One region of the Mesorhizobium sp. M0139 genome, then DNA from elsewhere that is predicted to be linked to it. Evidence: riboswitches for the same ligand, from Rfam matches in the RefSeq annotation. Region 1 holds a riboswitch; the other holds the start of a gene.
The links. A riboswitch is a leader RNA that binds a small molecule or an ion and turns the genes downstream of it on or off. The one in region 1 is predicted to bind S-adenosylmethionine.
Positions count from the first base shown of each region.

Region 1 (3,432 bases):
CCCGAAGCTCAACAACTGCGTCAAGGGCTGGGAAGCGGCGCTCTATCATTGGGTTATTCTCGCGGATTCCAACGTGCTGATGCCTAGGGATTACGTCCAGCACATGATGGCGGCTTGGCGGACCAATACCGGGCTTATCTGCTCGACGCCGATCGGCTCTCGGCCGGATGGCTTTTGGGCCGAGGTCGAATGCGCGTTCCTCAACACGCTGCAGGCGCGCTGGCAATATGCCGGCGAGGCGCTCGGTCTCGGCTTTGCCCAAGGCAAGAGCATGCTGTGGAACAAGCCGATGCTCGATACCAGTGGCGGTATCCGCGCGCTGGCCGCCGAGATCGCCGAGGATGCTGCTGCAACCAAGCTGGTCAACGGACTGGGCCTGCGCGTCAATCTCGTTGCCTCGCCTTTCGAGCAACCACTGGGGCAGCGCCGACTTGCCGACATCTGGTCGCGCCAGGCGCGCTGGGCGCGGTTGCGCCGCGTCACTTTCCCGCTGTTTTTCGCACCCGAGATCCTGACCGGCGTCGCCGTGCCGTTGGCGTTGGCGCTGGTGGCGGCCGCAAGTGCCGGCATCAGCCTGCCGGCCACGGTGTTGGCCGTGCTGACGGCGGCCTACATTCCCGAATGCGCGCTGGCCGCGGCCAAGGGCTGGCACCTGTCGCTGCGCATGGTCCCGGCGATGATGGTGCGCGACATGATGCTTCCCGCCATCTGGGCGCGCGGCTGGCTGAGCGGCGCCGTCGACTGGCGCGGCAACATCATGACCATCGGCACCAAGACGGCCGAACTGGAAGAGGTTTCGTCGGGAGCGTGACGCCTCGCGGCCTATCCGGCTGCCTTCAGCGCCTGCGCAACGTCCTCCAGCAGATCGTCCGTATCCTCAAGACCGACCGACAGCCTGAGCGTTCCCGGCCCGATGCCAAGCTCGGCGCGAGCTTCGTCGCTGAGGTTCTTGTGCGTGGTGGTCGCCGGATGGGTGATCAGGCTCTTGGCGTCGCCGAGATTGTTGGAGATCAGCACGATGTCGAGCGCGTTCTGCAAGGCGAAGGCCGCCTGCTTGCCGCCCTTGACGTCGAGGCAGATCAGCGTCGATCCGCCTGTCATCTGCTTCTTGACGATGTCGGCCTGCGGGTGGTCGGCGCGGCCGGGATAGATGACGCGGGCGATTTCCGGCCGTCCTGCCAGGAAATCCGCGATCTTGGCCGCGCTTTCAGTCTGCTGGCGCACCCGAACCGGCAGCGTCTCCAGGCCCTTGAGCAGCGTCCAGGCGTTGAACGGCGACAGGCTCGGGCCGGTGTGGCGGAAATAGTCGTGCAAATTCTCGTCGATCCATTTCTTGTCCGACAGGATGATGCCGCCGAGACAGCGTCCCTGGCCGTCAATGTGCTTGGTCGCGGAGTAGACGACAATATGGGCGCCGAGCTGCAAGGGCTTCTGCTGCAAGGGCGTGGCGAAGACATTGTCGACGATCAGCCTGGCGCCGATCGAGGTGGCGAGCGCCGCCACCGCTGCGATGTCGACCACTTCCAGCGTCGGATTGGTCGGGCTTTCCAAGAAGAACAGTTTCGTGTTCGGCCGCACCGCCTTTTCCCAGTTGGCGATGTCGGTGCCGTCGACCAGCGTTGCCTCGATGCCGTATTTCGGCGCCAGCGTCTCCACCACCCAGCGGCAGGAGCCGAACAGCGCGCGCGCCGCAACGATATGGTCGCCGGCCTTGGCGCTGCACAGGAGCGCTGCCGTCACCGCCGCCATGCCGGACGCCGTGGCGCGCGCATCTTCGGCACCCTCCAGCGCGCACATGCGCTTTTCGAACATGTCGACGGTAGGGTTGGCATAGCGCGAATAGATGAAACCCGGCTCCTCGCCCTTGAAACGGGCTTCCGCGGCCTGCGCCGTTTCATAGACATAGCCCTGGGTGAGATACATCGCTTCCGACGTCTCGCCGAACTGGGAACGCAGTGTTCCCCCGTGCACGAGTGCGGTCTGAGGCTTCCAGTTACGCTTCTTGGTGCTCATCGCTTTTGTTCCAGACACAAAAAAACCGGCCGCGAAAGTCGCAACCGGTCCATATGGCCTTGCGGCCCGACGGTCCTTTAGCGACTTGTTTAACGTGGCTGCAAGCCGACCGGCCAAATCACCACGGGATAACGACCCTTTAGACCTCACCTGCGCTTGCGTCAATTGCCGGCTTCATTAAGAGGTTTGTACCAGGCAGGTTCCGCAATAATATCCAGCGGTTTTGCGGCAAGAACCTGCCACAAAGAGACCGACCTTGGAGCGGAGCCAGCCTTTTGCGGCAGACAGGCATTCTTCCCGATCAGGACATTTCCGCGCTGTTTCAGTCCGGCGCGCTGGAGTCGCCGCGCGCGCTCGATGTCGACCAGGTGCAGCCGGCGAGCCTCGATCTGAGGCTCGGCGACAAGGCTTTTCGCGTGCGCGCCTCCTTCCTGCCGGGTCCCGATCATCTGGTGGCCGACAAGCTTCACCGGCTGAAATTGCATGAGTTCAGTCTCGCCGAGGGCGCGGTGCTGGAAACCGGCTGCGTCTACATCGTGCCGCTGCTCGAAAGCCTGGCGCTGCCCGCAAACGTGTCGGCCTCGGCCAACCCGAAGAGCTCGACCGGCCGGCTCGACATCTTCACCCGGGTGATGACCGATCGCGGCCATGAGTTCGACAAGATCGCCCCCGGCTATCACGGGCCGCTTTATCTCGAAGTCAGTCCACGCACCTTCCCGATCGTCGTACGCGCCGGATCGAGGCTGTCGCAGATCCGCTTTCGCACCGGCAACGCGCTGTTGTCGGAGGCAGAACTGAACGAATTGCACCGCGCCGAGATGCTGGTGGCGACCGAGCCGCCCAACATTTCCGGCGGCGGCATTGCGCTGTCGATCGATCTTGACGGCGACCAGAACGGCCTGGTCGGCTATCGCGGCAAGCATCACACCGGCTTGGTCGATGTCGACAAGCGCGCCGCCCAGGATGCCGTCGATTTCTGGGAGCCGCTCTATAAGAGCGGCGCCGGCGAACTGGTGCTCGACCCGGACGAGTTCTACATCCTGGTCAGCCGCGAAGCCGTGCACGTGCCGCCGCTCTACGCCGCCGAGATGACGCCCTTCGATCCGCTGGTTGGCGAATTCCGTGTTCACTATGCCGGCTTCTTCGATCCGGGCTTCGGCCATTCGGCCTCAGGCGGCACCGGCAGCCGGGCGGTGCTCGAAGTGCGCAGCCACGAAGTGCCGTTCATCCTCGACCACGGCCAGATCGTCGGCCGGCTGGTCTACGAACACATGCTGAAGCGGCCGCAGGCGCTTTACGGCACCGATCTCGGCTCGAATTACCAGGCGCAAGGCCTCAAGCTCTCCAAGCATTTCCGCCCCGCCGGCTGAACCTTCGATCACCGTCAGGCAAAATACTTGCCTGCGCTGCCTCACCATG
Region 1 covers NZ_JAMYTN010000009.1:49,136-52,567, reverse strand. The annotation lists gene NKJ58_RS16865 (ceramide glucosyltransferase) at 1-811, shown strand, start outside; gene NKJ58_RS16860 (O-succinylhomoserine sulfhydrylase) at 823-2,013, opposite strand; SAM riboswitch at 2,071-2,148, opposite strand; gene NKJ58_RS16855 (2'-deoxycytidine 5'-triphosphate deaminase) at 2,289-3,383, shown strand.

Region 2 (3,432 bases), on a different contig from region 1:
GCCAGGACGCCGGTAAGCCGGCCGATTACCCCAGACGTAATCGACCGATGGCCATCATGTCTGCAGATTGCGCCAACGAAGCCGGTCGTCGGGCTTCGATCTCACAGGGAGTTCAGCCATGGCCGCCTACGCCGTCGCCCATATGCGTCAAGTCATAATGGGCCCGCAGATTGTCGTGTATCTGCAGAGGATCGACGCCACATTGGAGCCGTTCGGCGGCCGCTTCCTTGTCCACGGCGGCGACATGGACGTGGTCGAAAACGAATGGCCCGGGCATCTGATCGTCATCGAGTTTCCGGACAGGGCGCATGCGTGGGGCTGGTACGATTCATCAGCCTATCGCGAGATTCTGGCCTTGCGCACCGACAACTCCCACGCCGATGTGATTATCGCCGATGGCGTTCAGCACCCGCACAAGGCGACGGACATGCTGGCATAGGGGCAAACTACCGCTTCAACAAGAACACCGCTTGCTGGCCGAAGAAATTCCAGAACCACCATGGCATCGACAGGCCGATCTTCTGGCCGTTGCCGTCGAGCGCGGTGGCTTTCTCGACCGAGGCGCCGAGTTCCTCGACCAGATTGACGAAGTCGCGGATGGTGCAGAAATGGATGTTGGGCGTGTCGTACCAGGAATAGGGCAGGTCCGCTGTCACCGGCATCCGGCCCTTGACGAACAGCGACAGCCGCACCCGCCAGTGGCCGAAATTGGGGAAGGAGACGATGGCGCGGTTGCCGATTCGGAGCAGCTCGTCGAGCACCAGCTTCGGGTTGCGGGTCGCCTGCAGCGTCTGTGACAGGACGACGAAGTCAAAACCCTTGTCCGGATAGAATTCGAGGTCGGTGTCGGCATCGCCCTGGATGACCGAGAGGCCGCGCGCAACGCATTCATTGACGCCGCGCTGTGACAGCTCCAGCCCGCGGCCGTCGACCTGCTTGGTCTCCTGCAGGAGTTCGAGCAGCAGGCCGTCGCCGGAGCCGACATCGAGCACCCGCGACTGCGGCGGTATCAGGTTGGCCACGACTTCGAGGTCGACGCGCTGGCTGCCATTGACGCTCATGAGGCGAGCCCCCTTGCGCGGGCCGCCGAGCCGATGAAGCCCTTGATGGCGGCAAACAGTTCGGGTTCATCGAGCAGGAAGGCATCATGGCCGCGGTCGGTGTCGATCTCGACGAAGGAGACGGAGGCGCCGGCGGCGTTGAGCGCATGCACGATCGAGCGGCTCTCCTCGGTCGGGAACAGCCAGTCCGAGGTGAAGGACACCAGGCAGAAGCGGGTCTTGGTCCCGGCAAAGGCATCTGCCAACCGGCCGCCATGGTCGGCGGCGAGGTCGAAATAATCCATCGAACGGGTCATGTAGAGGTAGGAGTTGGCGTCGAAGCGGTCGACGAATGTCATGCCCTGGTGGCGCAGATAGCTTTCGATCTGGAAATCTGCGTCGAAACCGAAGGTCAGCGCTTCGCGGTCCTGCAGATTGCGGCCGAATTTCCGATGCAGGGCGGCTTCCGACAGATAGGTGATGTGGGCGGCCATGCGCGCCACGGCGAGCCCCTTTTCCGGGCGCTTGCCGTGCTCGAAATATTTGCCGCCATGCCAGTCCGGATCAGCCATGACAGCCTGGCGGCCGACCTCGTGGAAGGCGATGTTCTGCGAGGAATGGCGTGCGCCTGTGGCGATCGGCAGGGCCGAGAAGACGCGCTCGGAATAGCATGACGCCCATTCCAGCACCTGCATGCCGCCCATCGAGCCGCCGAGCACGCAAAACAGCTTTTCGATGCCGAAATGGTCGACCAGCATCAATTGCGCCCGCACCATGTCGCGGATGGTGATGATTGGCAGGTCGAGGCCGTAGGGCTTGCCGGTGGCGGGATTGGTCGAGGCCGGACCGGTGGAGCCGAGGCAGCCGCCGATGACGTTGGAGCAAATGACGAAGAAGCGGTTGGTGTCGATGATCTTGCCGGGACCGATCAGCACTTCCCACCAGCCGGGCTTGCCGGTCACCGGATTGGTGCTGGCGACATGCTGGTCGCCGGTCAGCGCGTGGCAGACCAGGATGGCGTTGGTGCGGGCATCGTTGAGGGCGCCATAGGTCTGGTAGGCGATCTGGAACGGCGACAAAAGCGTGCCGGCGTCAAGCTTCAGCGGCTTGTCAGGGCCAAAACGCAACACCGGGCTCGACGGGCTGTCGGCCTCGTTGTTGGTTTTTGTAGCGCGGAGCGCAGCCATGTGACTCTCCTTGCCCGCCGTCAGGCAATAAAAAACCGGCAATGCGATCGCAAAGCCGGTTACGTCACGCAAACGGCCCTTTAGCGAGTTGTTTAACGTGGCTGCAAGCCGACCGGCCAAATCACCACGGAACTGTTGCGTTCTTCTAGAACTCGTGCGGCCCGGCGTCAACGGCCAGCTATTGCCCGGCCTCTCGACATTCGCGGCTACGGCTTGTATTTCCGCTGCGGCCTCCGGACGGAGGCGTTCTCAACGGGTTTGCGACATGGACAAGACAGCGGACAAGGCACGGCCGACGCCCCGCGCGGGCATCATGGACATCGACGCCTATGTACCGGGCAAGAGCGCGGCACCTGCCGGCGTCGCCAAGGTCCATAAATTGTCGTCGAACGAGAACCCGCTCGGCCCGTCGCCGAAGGCGATCGAGGCCGCGCGCGAAGTGGCCAGCAAGCTCGATGTCTATCCCGACGGCACCGCCCGCCGGCTGCGCGAGGCGATCGCCGAGGTGCATGGCCTCAACCCGGCAAACATCATCTGCTCCAACGGTTCCGACGAGATTTTGGGCCTGCTGGCGCAGACCTATCTGGCGGCCGGCGATGAGGCCATCATCACCGAACACGCCTTCATGATCTACAAGATCTACATCCAGTCGGCCGGCGGGACACCGGTGACGATCAAGGAAACCGAGGAACGCGCCGACGTCGACGCGATCCTGGCCGCGGTGACGCCGCGGACCAAAATCATCTTCCTCGCCAATCCCAACAATCCGACCGGAACCTATCTGCCGTTCCAGGAGGTCCGCCGCCTGCATTCCGCTCTCCCGGGCAACGTGCTTCTGGTGCTCGACGCGGCCTATGCCGAATATGTCAGGCGCAATGACTATGAGGCCGGCATCGAGCTGGCGGGCAGCGCACAGAATGTGGTCATGACCCGCACTTTCTCCAAGCTCGGCCTTGGCGGCGCGCGCATCGGCTGGATGTATGGCCCACTGCACATCGTCGATGCCATCAACCGCATCCGCGGCCCTTTCAACGTTAACGCAACAGCGATCGAGGCCGGCATTGCCGCCATCCGCGACCGCGCCCATGTCGAGCGCAGTTCGTTGCACAACGAGACCTGGCTTACCTGGCTGAATGAAGAACTGACGAAGCTTGGGCTGCGCGTGACGCCCAGCGTCGGCAATTTCGTGCTCATCCACTTTCCCG
Region 2 covers NZ_JAMYTN010000011.1:94,730-98,161, reverse strand. The annotation lists gene NKJ58_RS19830 (DUF1330 domain-containing protein) at 119-439, shown strand; gene metW (methionine biosynthesis protein MetW) at 447-1,061, opposite strand; gene metX (homoserine O-acetyltransferase MetX) at 1,058-2,227, opposite strand; SAM riboswitch at 2,288-2,365, opposite strand; gene hisC (histidinol-phosphate transaminase) at 2,493-3,432, shown strand, end outside.
Region 2: linked by a shared signal. The riboswitch ahead of metX (homoserine O-acetyltransferase MetX) and the one ahead of NKJ58_RS16860 (O-succinylhomoserine sulfhydrylase) in region 1 are both predicted to bind S-adenosylmethionine.